3 regions of the Actinomadura rubteroloni genome follow, and region 2 is predicted to be linked to each of the others. Evidence: predicted binding sites of a transcription regulator. Region 2 holds the regulator's gene; each other region holds the start of a gene.

Region 1 (2,265 bases), on a different contig from region 2:
CCTTGACGGCGACGGACTTGAAGATGCCGCGGATCTTGTTGACGACCAGGGTCGCCAGCGCCTCGGCCTCGACGTCCTCGGCGATGATCAGCAGCGGCTTGCCGGACTGCATGACCGACTCGAGGACGGGCAGCAGGTCCTTGTTGGCCGACGCCTTGCCCTGGACGATCAGGATGTAGGGGTCCTCGAGGGTCGCCTCCATCCGCTCCGGGTCGGTCACGAAGTAGTGGGAGATGTACCCCTTGTCGAAGCGCATGCCCTCGGTGAGCTCCAGCTCCAGCCCGAAGGTGTTGCTCTCCTCGACGGTGATGACGCCTTCCTTGCCGACCTTGTCCATCGCCTCGGCGATCATCTCGCCGATCTGCGGGTCGCCGGCGGAGATGGACGCGGTGGAGGCGATCTGCTCCTTGGTCTCCACGTCCTTGGCGAGCTTGTGCAGCTCCTCGCTGACGCGCTCGACGGCGGCCTCGATGCCGCGCTTCAGCGACATCGGGTTGGCGCCGGCGGCGACGTTGCGCAGGCCCTCGCGTACCAGCGCCTGGGCGAGAACGGTCGCGGTCGTGGTCCCGTCACCGGCGACGTCGTCGGTCTTCTTGGCGACCTCCTTGACCAGCTCGGCCCCGATCTTCTCCCACGGGTCCTCGAGCTCGATCTCCTTGGCGATCGACACACCGTCGTTGGTGATCGTGGGGGCGCCCCACTTCTTCTCCAGCACGACGTTGCGGCCCTTGGGACCGAGGGTCACCTTCACGGCGTCGGCGAGCTGGTTCATGCCGCGCTCAAGACCGCGGCGGGCCTCTTCGTCGAACGCGATCTGCTTTGCAGCCATAGGGCTCCAGTCCTCCCGGAACAGGTGGCCATGAGACGGATCGAGACGACGCCCGCGACGGACGGCCACTCCGGACGGCTTCCATTCCGCCGCCGGACCGTGGCCTCATCGCCCCGACCCACGCTGTGGGCTGTCACTCTCCACAGCAGAGTGCCAATAACTGTTTAGCACTCTGCCCTGTCGAGTGCAAGCCAGGGGGTTCCGACCAGCCCCGATGGCCGAACGCGACGGGACGTGCGGGGACGGTTCCCGGCTGGAACGGTCCGCACACCGGGCGCCGATCAGCCTTTACCGGACGGCCATGAAGCCGTCACCGCAGACAGAAGGCGCGGCCCCCGGGACCGGGGACCGCGCCTTCGGCGTCCGTGCTCAGCCGCCCGCGACGGCCGGGATGATCGAGACCTGCGCGCCCGCCGGGGTGGCGGTGTCGAGGCCGTCGGCGAACCGGACGTCCTCGTCGCCGACGTACACGTTGACGAACCGGCGGATCTTGCCGTTGTCGTCCAGGATCCGCGCGGCGATGCCGGTGTGGCTCGCCTCCAGGTCGGCGATGACCGCGCGGAGCGTGGCGCCCTCGGCCTTCACCTCGGACTCGCCGCCGGTGTAGGTCCGCAGGATCGTCGGAATCCGCACAGACACGGTGCTCATGCTGACCTCCCGGGTCGGCTCGATGGAATTCAGGCGAGGCCGGCGGCGCGGAAGGCCGCCAGGGACGGGGCGATGTTCGCCGACGGCGCGACGACCGGGGACACCGCGTCCAGGGTCTTCAGCCCGTCGCCGGAGTTGATGATGACGGTCTCGGCCGACGGGTCGAGCCTGCCGTCGTCGATGAGCTTCTTCAGGACGCTCACCGTGACGCCGCCCGCCGTCTCGCCGAAGATGCCCTCGGTGCGGGCGAGGAGGCGGATGCCGTCCACCACCTGCGCGTCGGTGACGTCCTCGACGGCCCCGCCGGTGCGGCGCACGACGTCCAGGACGTAGGGGCCGTCGGCGGGGTTGCCGATCGCGAGCGACTTGGCGATCGTGTCCGGCTTGACCGGGCGGACGACGTCGTGCCCGGCCTTGAACGCGGCCGAGACGGGCCCGCAGCCCTCGGCCTGCGCGCCGAACACGCGGTAGGGCTTGTCCTCGACGAACCCGAGCTTGATCAGCTCCTGGAACGCCTTGTCGATCTTGGTGAGCTGGGACCCGGACGCCACCGGCACGACGATCTGGTCCGGCAGCCGCCAGCCGAGCTGCTCGGCGATCTCGTAGCCGAGCGTCTTGGAGCCCTCGGCGTAGTACGGGCGGACGTTGACGTTCACGAACGCCCAGTCCTCCTGCTCGCCGGCGATCTCCGAGGCGAGCCGGTTGACGTCGTCGTAGTTGCCGTCGACGGTGACGAACGTGCCGCCGTACACGGCCGTCGTGATGATCTTCTGCTGCTCCAGGTTCGA
Region 2 (2,265 bases):
TGAGGAATCCGGCCTTGGTGAGCGGGAAGACGCGCCGCTTGCCGAACCGGTCCTCCAGCGTGACGCCCAGCTTGTCGCAGCCGACGACGGCACCGCAGAAGCCACTGTCCGGATCCTCCGCGACAAGCCCAATTTCCGCTGGTATCTCGGGAATCTGGCCCTTGCGGGGGAGTCGCCAGTCGCCCGCGAGGACGTCGTCGCCGTAGTCTCTGCTCCGCACGGATCCGCACTCTAACGAGGACGAGACGCCCCGGCACCTTCGGCCGACCCCGCGCGGGCCGTACACTTGGCACTCCAAGGTAAGGAGTGCCAGTACGGGGCAGGGGAGGTGACCACGTGCTCGACGACCGGAAACTCGCGGTCCTGCGGGCCATTGTCGAGGACCACGTCTCCACCAACGAGCCGGTCGGCTCCAAGGCTCTGGTGGACCGCCACAACCTCGGCGTGTCGTCGGCGACCATCCGCAACGACATGGCCGTCCTGGAGGACGAGGGCTACATCGCCCAGCCGCACACCAGCGCGGGCCGCGTCCCGACCGACAAGGGCTACCGGCTGTTCGTGGACCGGCTGTCCACGATCAAGCCGCTGTCGTCGGCCGAGCGCCGCGCGATCGAGACGTTCCTCGGCGGCGCCTACGACCTCGACGACGTCGTCGGCCGGACGGTGCGGCTGCTCGCGCAGCTCACCCGCCAGGTCGCGGTCGTCCAGTACCCGTCGCTGTCGCGGTCGACGGTCCGGCACGTGGAGCTGGTGCCGGTCGCCGAGAACCGGCTGCTGCTCGTCGTGATCACCAACACCGGCCGGGTGGAGCAGCGGGTGATCGACGCGCACGGCGTGACGGCCGAGGAGTCGATCGGCCGCCTGCGCACCCTGCTCAACACCTGCCTGGACGGGTGCGGGCTCGGCGACGTCGCGCACGCCGTGGCGAATCTGCCCGACCAGCTTCCGGCCAACGAGCGCCCGCTCGCGGCGGGAGTGCTGTCGGTGCTGCTGGAGACGCTGGTGGACAAGGCCGACGAGAAGATCGTCTTCGGCGGCGCCGCCAACCTCGCCCACATGGACTTCTCGCAGGGCCTGCGCGAGGTGCTGGAGGCGCTGGAGGAGCAGGTCGTGCTCATGCGGCTGCTCGGCGAGACCGGCGATTCCTCTACTGTTACCGTGCGGATCGGCACGGAGAACCCCGACGCGGGGTTCCGCTCGACCTCCGTCGTCGCCGCCGACTACGGCGTGGGCGACATCACCCTGGCCCGGCTCGGAGTGCTCGGGCCGACACGGATGGACTACCCCAGCACGATGGGAGCGGTACGGGCAGTGGCACGCTACGTCGGACAGATTCTGGCGGGTTCGTAAGTGGCCAACGACTACTACGCGACCCTCGGCGTCCGGCGGGACGCCAGTCCGGACGAGATCAAGAAGGCCTATCGCCGGCTCGCCCGGGAACTCCACCCGGACGTCAACCCGGACCCGGAGACCCAGGAGAAGTTCAAAGAGGTCACGCAGGCCTACGAGGTGCTCTCCGACCCGCAGAAGCGGGAGATGTTCGACATGGGCGCCGACCCGTACGCGCGGGGCGGCGGCGCGGGCCCCGGCGGGTTCGGCGGCGCCGGGTTCCCGTTCAGCGACATCATGGACGCCTTCTTCGGCTCCGCCACCCAGCGCGGCCCGCGCAGCCGCGCCCGGCGCGGCCGGAACGCCACGCTGCGCGTCGAGCTGGAGCTCTCCGAGGCCGCGTTCGGCACCACGCTGGAGCTGAACCTCGACACGGCCGTCGCCTGCGGCACCTGCCGGGGCGAGGGCGCCGCGCCCGGCACCCACCCCGAGACCTGCTCGACCTGCCAGGGACGCGGCGAGGTGCAGCAGGTGCAGCGCTCGTTCCTCGGCCAGGTCATGACGGCCCGTCCGTGCCCGGCGTGCGGCGGTTTCGGCAGCGTCATCCGGCACCCGTGCCCCGAGTGCTCGGGCGACGGACGGGTCCGCACGCGCCGTCCGGTCAAGGTCAAGATCCCGGCGGGCGTCGAGAACGGCATGCACATCCAGCTCGCCGGGGAGGGCGAGGTCGGCCCCGGCGGCGGCCCGCCCGGCGACCTGTTCCTGGAGATCGTCGAGAAGCCGCACCCGATCTTCAACCGGGAGGGCGACGACCTGCACTGCACGGTCGAGATCCCGATGACGGCGGCGGCGCTCGGCACGTCCGTCACGCTGGAGACCCTGGACGGCGCCGAGGAGATCGACATCCGGCCGGGCACCCAGTCCGGGCAGGTCATC
Region 3 (2,265 bases), 1.1 Mb from region 2:
TGTTCTCGATCTCGACCTTGATCTGCGCGACCCGGCCGTGGATGTCGTCGGCCGAACCGGCGCCGTCCACGATCGTGGTGGCGTCCTTGGTGACCGTGACGCGGCGGGCGCGGCCGAGGTGCTCCAGCTCGACACCGTCGAGCTTCAGGCCGATCTGCTCGGAGATGACCTGGCCGCCGGTCAGGACGGCCATGTCGCCGAGCATCGCCTTGCGGCGGTCGCCGAAGCCGGGCGCCTTCACCGCGATGGACGTGAACGTCCCGCGGATCTTGTTGGCGACCAGCAGCGCCAGGGCCTCGCCCTCGACGTCCTCGGCGACGACCAGCAGCGGCTTCTTGGTCTGGGCGACCTTCTCCGCGATCGGCAGGAACTCCTGCACGTTGGAGACCTTGCCGTCGACGATGAGCACGTAGGCGTCCTCCAGGACGCCCTCCATGCGCTCGGTGTCGGTGACCATCTGCGGCGACAGGTAGCCCTTGTCGAACTGGAGGCCCTCGGTGAACTCCAGTTCGAGGCCCATCGTGTGGGCCTCCTCCACCGTGATGACGCCGTCCTTGCCGACCTTGTCGAACGCCTCGGCGATCAGCTCGCCGATCTTGGCGTCCTGCGCGGAGATCGTCGCGACGTGCGCGATCTCGCTCTTCTCACCGACCTCGCGGGCCGTCTTGAGGAGCTGGTCGGAGACGTACCGCGCCGCCGCGTCGATGCCGCGCTTGAGGCTCAGCGGGGACGCGCCGGCCGCGACGTTGCGCAGGCCCTCGCGGACCAGCGCCTGCGCCAGGACGGTCGCGGTCGTCGTGCCGTCGCCGGCGACGTCGTTGGTCTTGGTCGCGACCTCCTTGGCGAGCTGGGCGCCCAGGTTCTCGTACGGGTCCTCCAGCTCCACCTCGCGCGCGATCGTCACGCCGTCGTTGGTGATCGTCGGCGCGCCGAACTTCTTGTCGATGACGACGTTGCGGCCGCGCGGGCCGATCGTCACCTTGACGGCGTCCGCGAGGGCGTTGACGCCGCGCTCCAGCGCCCGGCGTGCGCCCTCGTCGAATTCCAGGATCTTCGCCATGAGGAAAACTCCACCTCTCCGTGCTCGGTGCCGCTACGCGAGCCGCCCCGGGCGCGCCCCTCGCGGGACGGGACCGGGGCGGCTGGTCACGGCGTGACTACTTCTCGATGACCGCGAGGACGTCGCGGGCGGAGAGGACGAGGTACTCCTCGCCGTTGTACTTGACCTCGGTGCCGCCGTACTTGCTGTACAGCACGACCTCGCCGACCTTGACGTCGACGGGCACGCGCTCGCCCTTGTCGTCGACCCGGCCCGGGCCCACGGCGATGACGGTGCCCTCCTGGGGCTTCTCCTTGGCCGTGTCCGGAATGACCAGGCCGGAGGCCGTGGTGGTCTCGGCTTCGAGCGGCTGGACGACGATGCGGTCTTCGAGCGGCTTGAGAACAACCTTGGTGGCGGTCGTCACGATCTGACCTCCCCTTTGCTTGCATGCCGGCACCAGCCGGCGTCAACGTTGACAGAGAGGCGACCCTGGACCGGCCTGCCGTCGCGGGTGCCAGACCGACCTTGTCGCTGTGCTTGGCACTCTACCGTGGAGAGTGCCAAGCATGAAAACTATGGGTCCTTCCCGGACGCGTCAACATCCCCACTACGTTCCTGTGGCATGGACATCGAAGGTTTCCGTGCGCTTCGCTCGGACGTCGGACGGGACGTCCTGGACGCGGCCTCGAACGCCGACGTGTCCGAATCCGGCCTGCTCGCCACGGCCGCCAAGCTCCGCGAGGCGTACCCGCCCGAGCTGGTGTCCGCCGCGCTGACGCAGGTCAGGCTGCGCGAGCGGGCGCGGGCGAAGTTCGGCGCGGACGCCGCCCGCATGTTCTTCACCCCGGACGGCCTGGAGCAGTCCACGCGCGCGGCGGTCGCCGTCCACCGGGCGCGCCGGTTCGCGGCGGTGCCCGGCCCGGTGCTGGACCTCGGCTGCGGCATCGGCGCGGACCTGCTGTTCCGCGCCCGCGCCGGGATCGCCGGGACGGGCGTCGAACGCGACCCGCTGACCGCCGAGGTCGCCCGCGCCAACCTGGCCGCGTTCGGCGTCGCGGCGAACGTCGTCGTCGGGGACGCGACGCGCGCCGACCCGTCCGGCTTCGGCGCGGTGTTCGCCGACCCGGCACGCCGGACGGCGCGGGGCCGCGTCTTCGATCCGCGCTCCTACGAACCGCCGCTGGACACCGTCCTGGAGCTGGCGGGGCGCGTCCCGGCGGCGT

Evidence for each region. The regulator HrcA, encoded in region 2, represses chaperone genes, less so after heat shock. The targets are predictions, from matches to a motif close to TTGGCACTCTCNNNNNGAGAGTGCCAA.
Region 1: groL (chaperonin GroEL) is a predicted target of HrcA. The motif match lies at 960-986, and genes of this name have one in related genera.
Region 3: groES (co-chaperone GroES) is a predicted target of HrcA. The motif match lies at 1,580-1,606, and genes of this name have one in related genera.

Annotation. Positions count from the first base shown of each region.
Region 1 covers NZ_MTBP01000001.1:3,714-5,978, forward strand. Annotated here, with positions in the region: gene groL (chaperonin GroEL) at 1-829, opposite strand, end outside; gene BTM25_RS00030 (MoaD/ThiS family protein) at 1,199-1,477, opposite strand; gene thrC (threonine synthase) at 1,507-2,265, opposite strand, start outside.
Region 2 covers NZ_MTBP01000002.1:695,017-697,281, reverse strand. Annotated here, with positions in the region: gene BTM25_RS14740 (DUF3097 domain-containing protein) at 1-220, opposite strand, end outside; gene hrcA (heat-inducible transcriptional repressor HrcA) at 337-1,350, shown strand; gene dnaJ (molecular chaperone DnaJ) at 1,351-2,265, shown strand, end outside.
Region 3 covers NZ_MTBP01000002.1:1,825,190-1,827,454, forward strand. Annotated here, with positions in the region: gene groL (chaperonin GroEL) at 1-1,060, opposite strand, end outside; gene groES (co-chaperone GroES) at 1,158-1,466, opposite strand; gene BTM25_RS19890 (class I SAM-dependent methyltransferase) at 1,665-2,265, shown strand, end outside.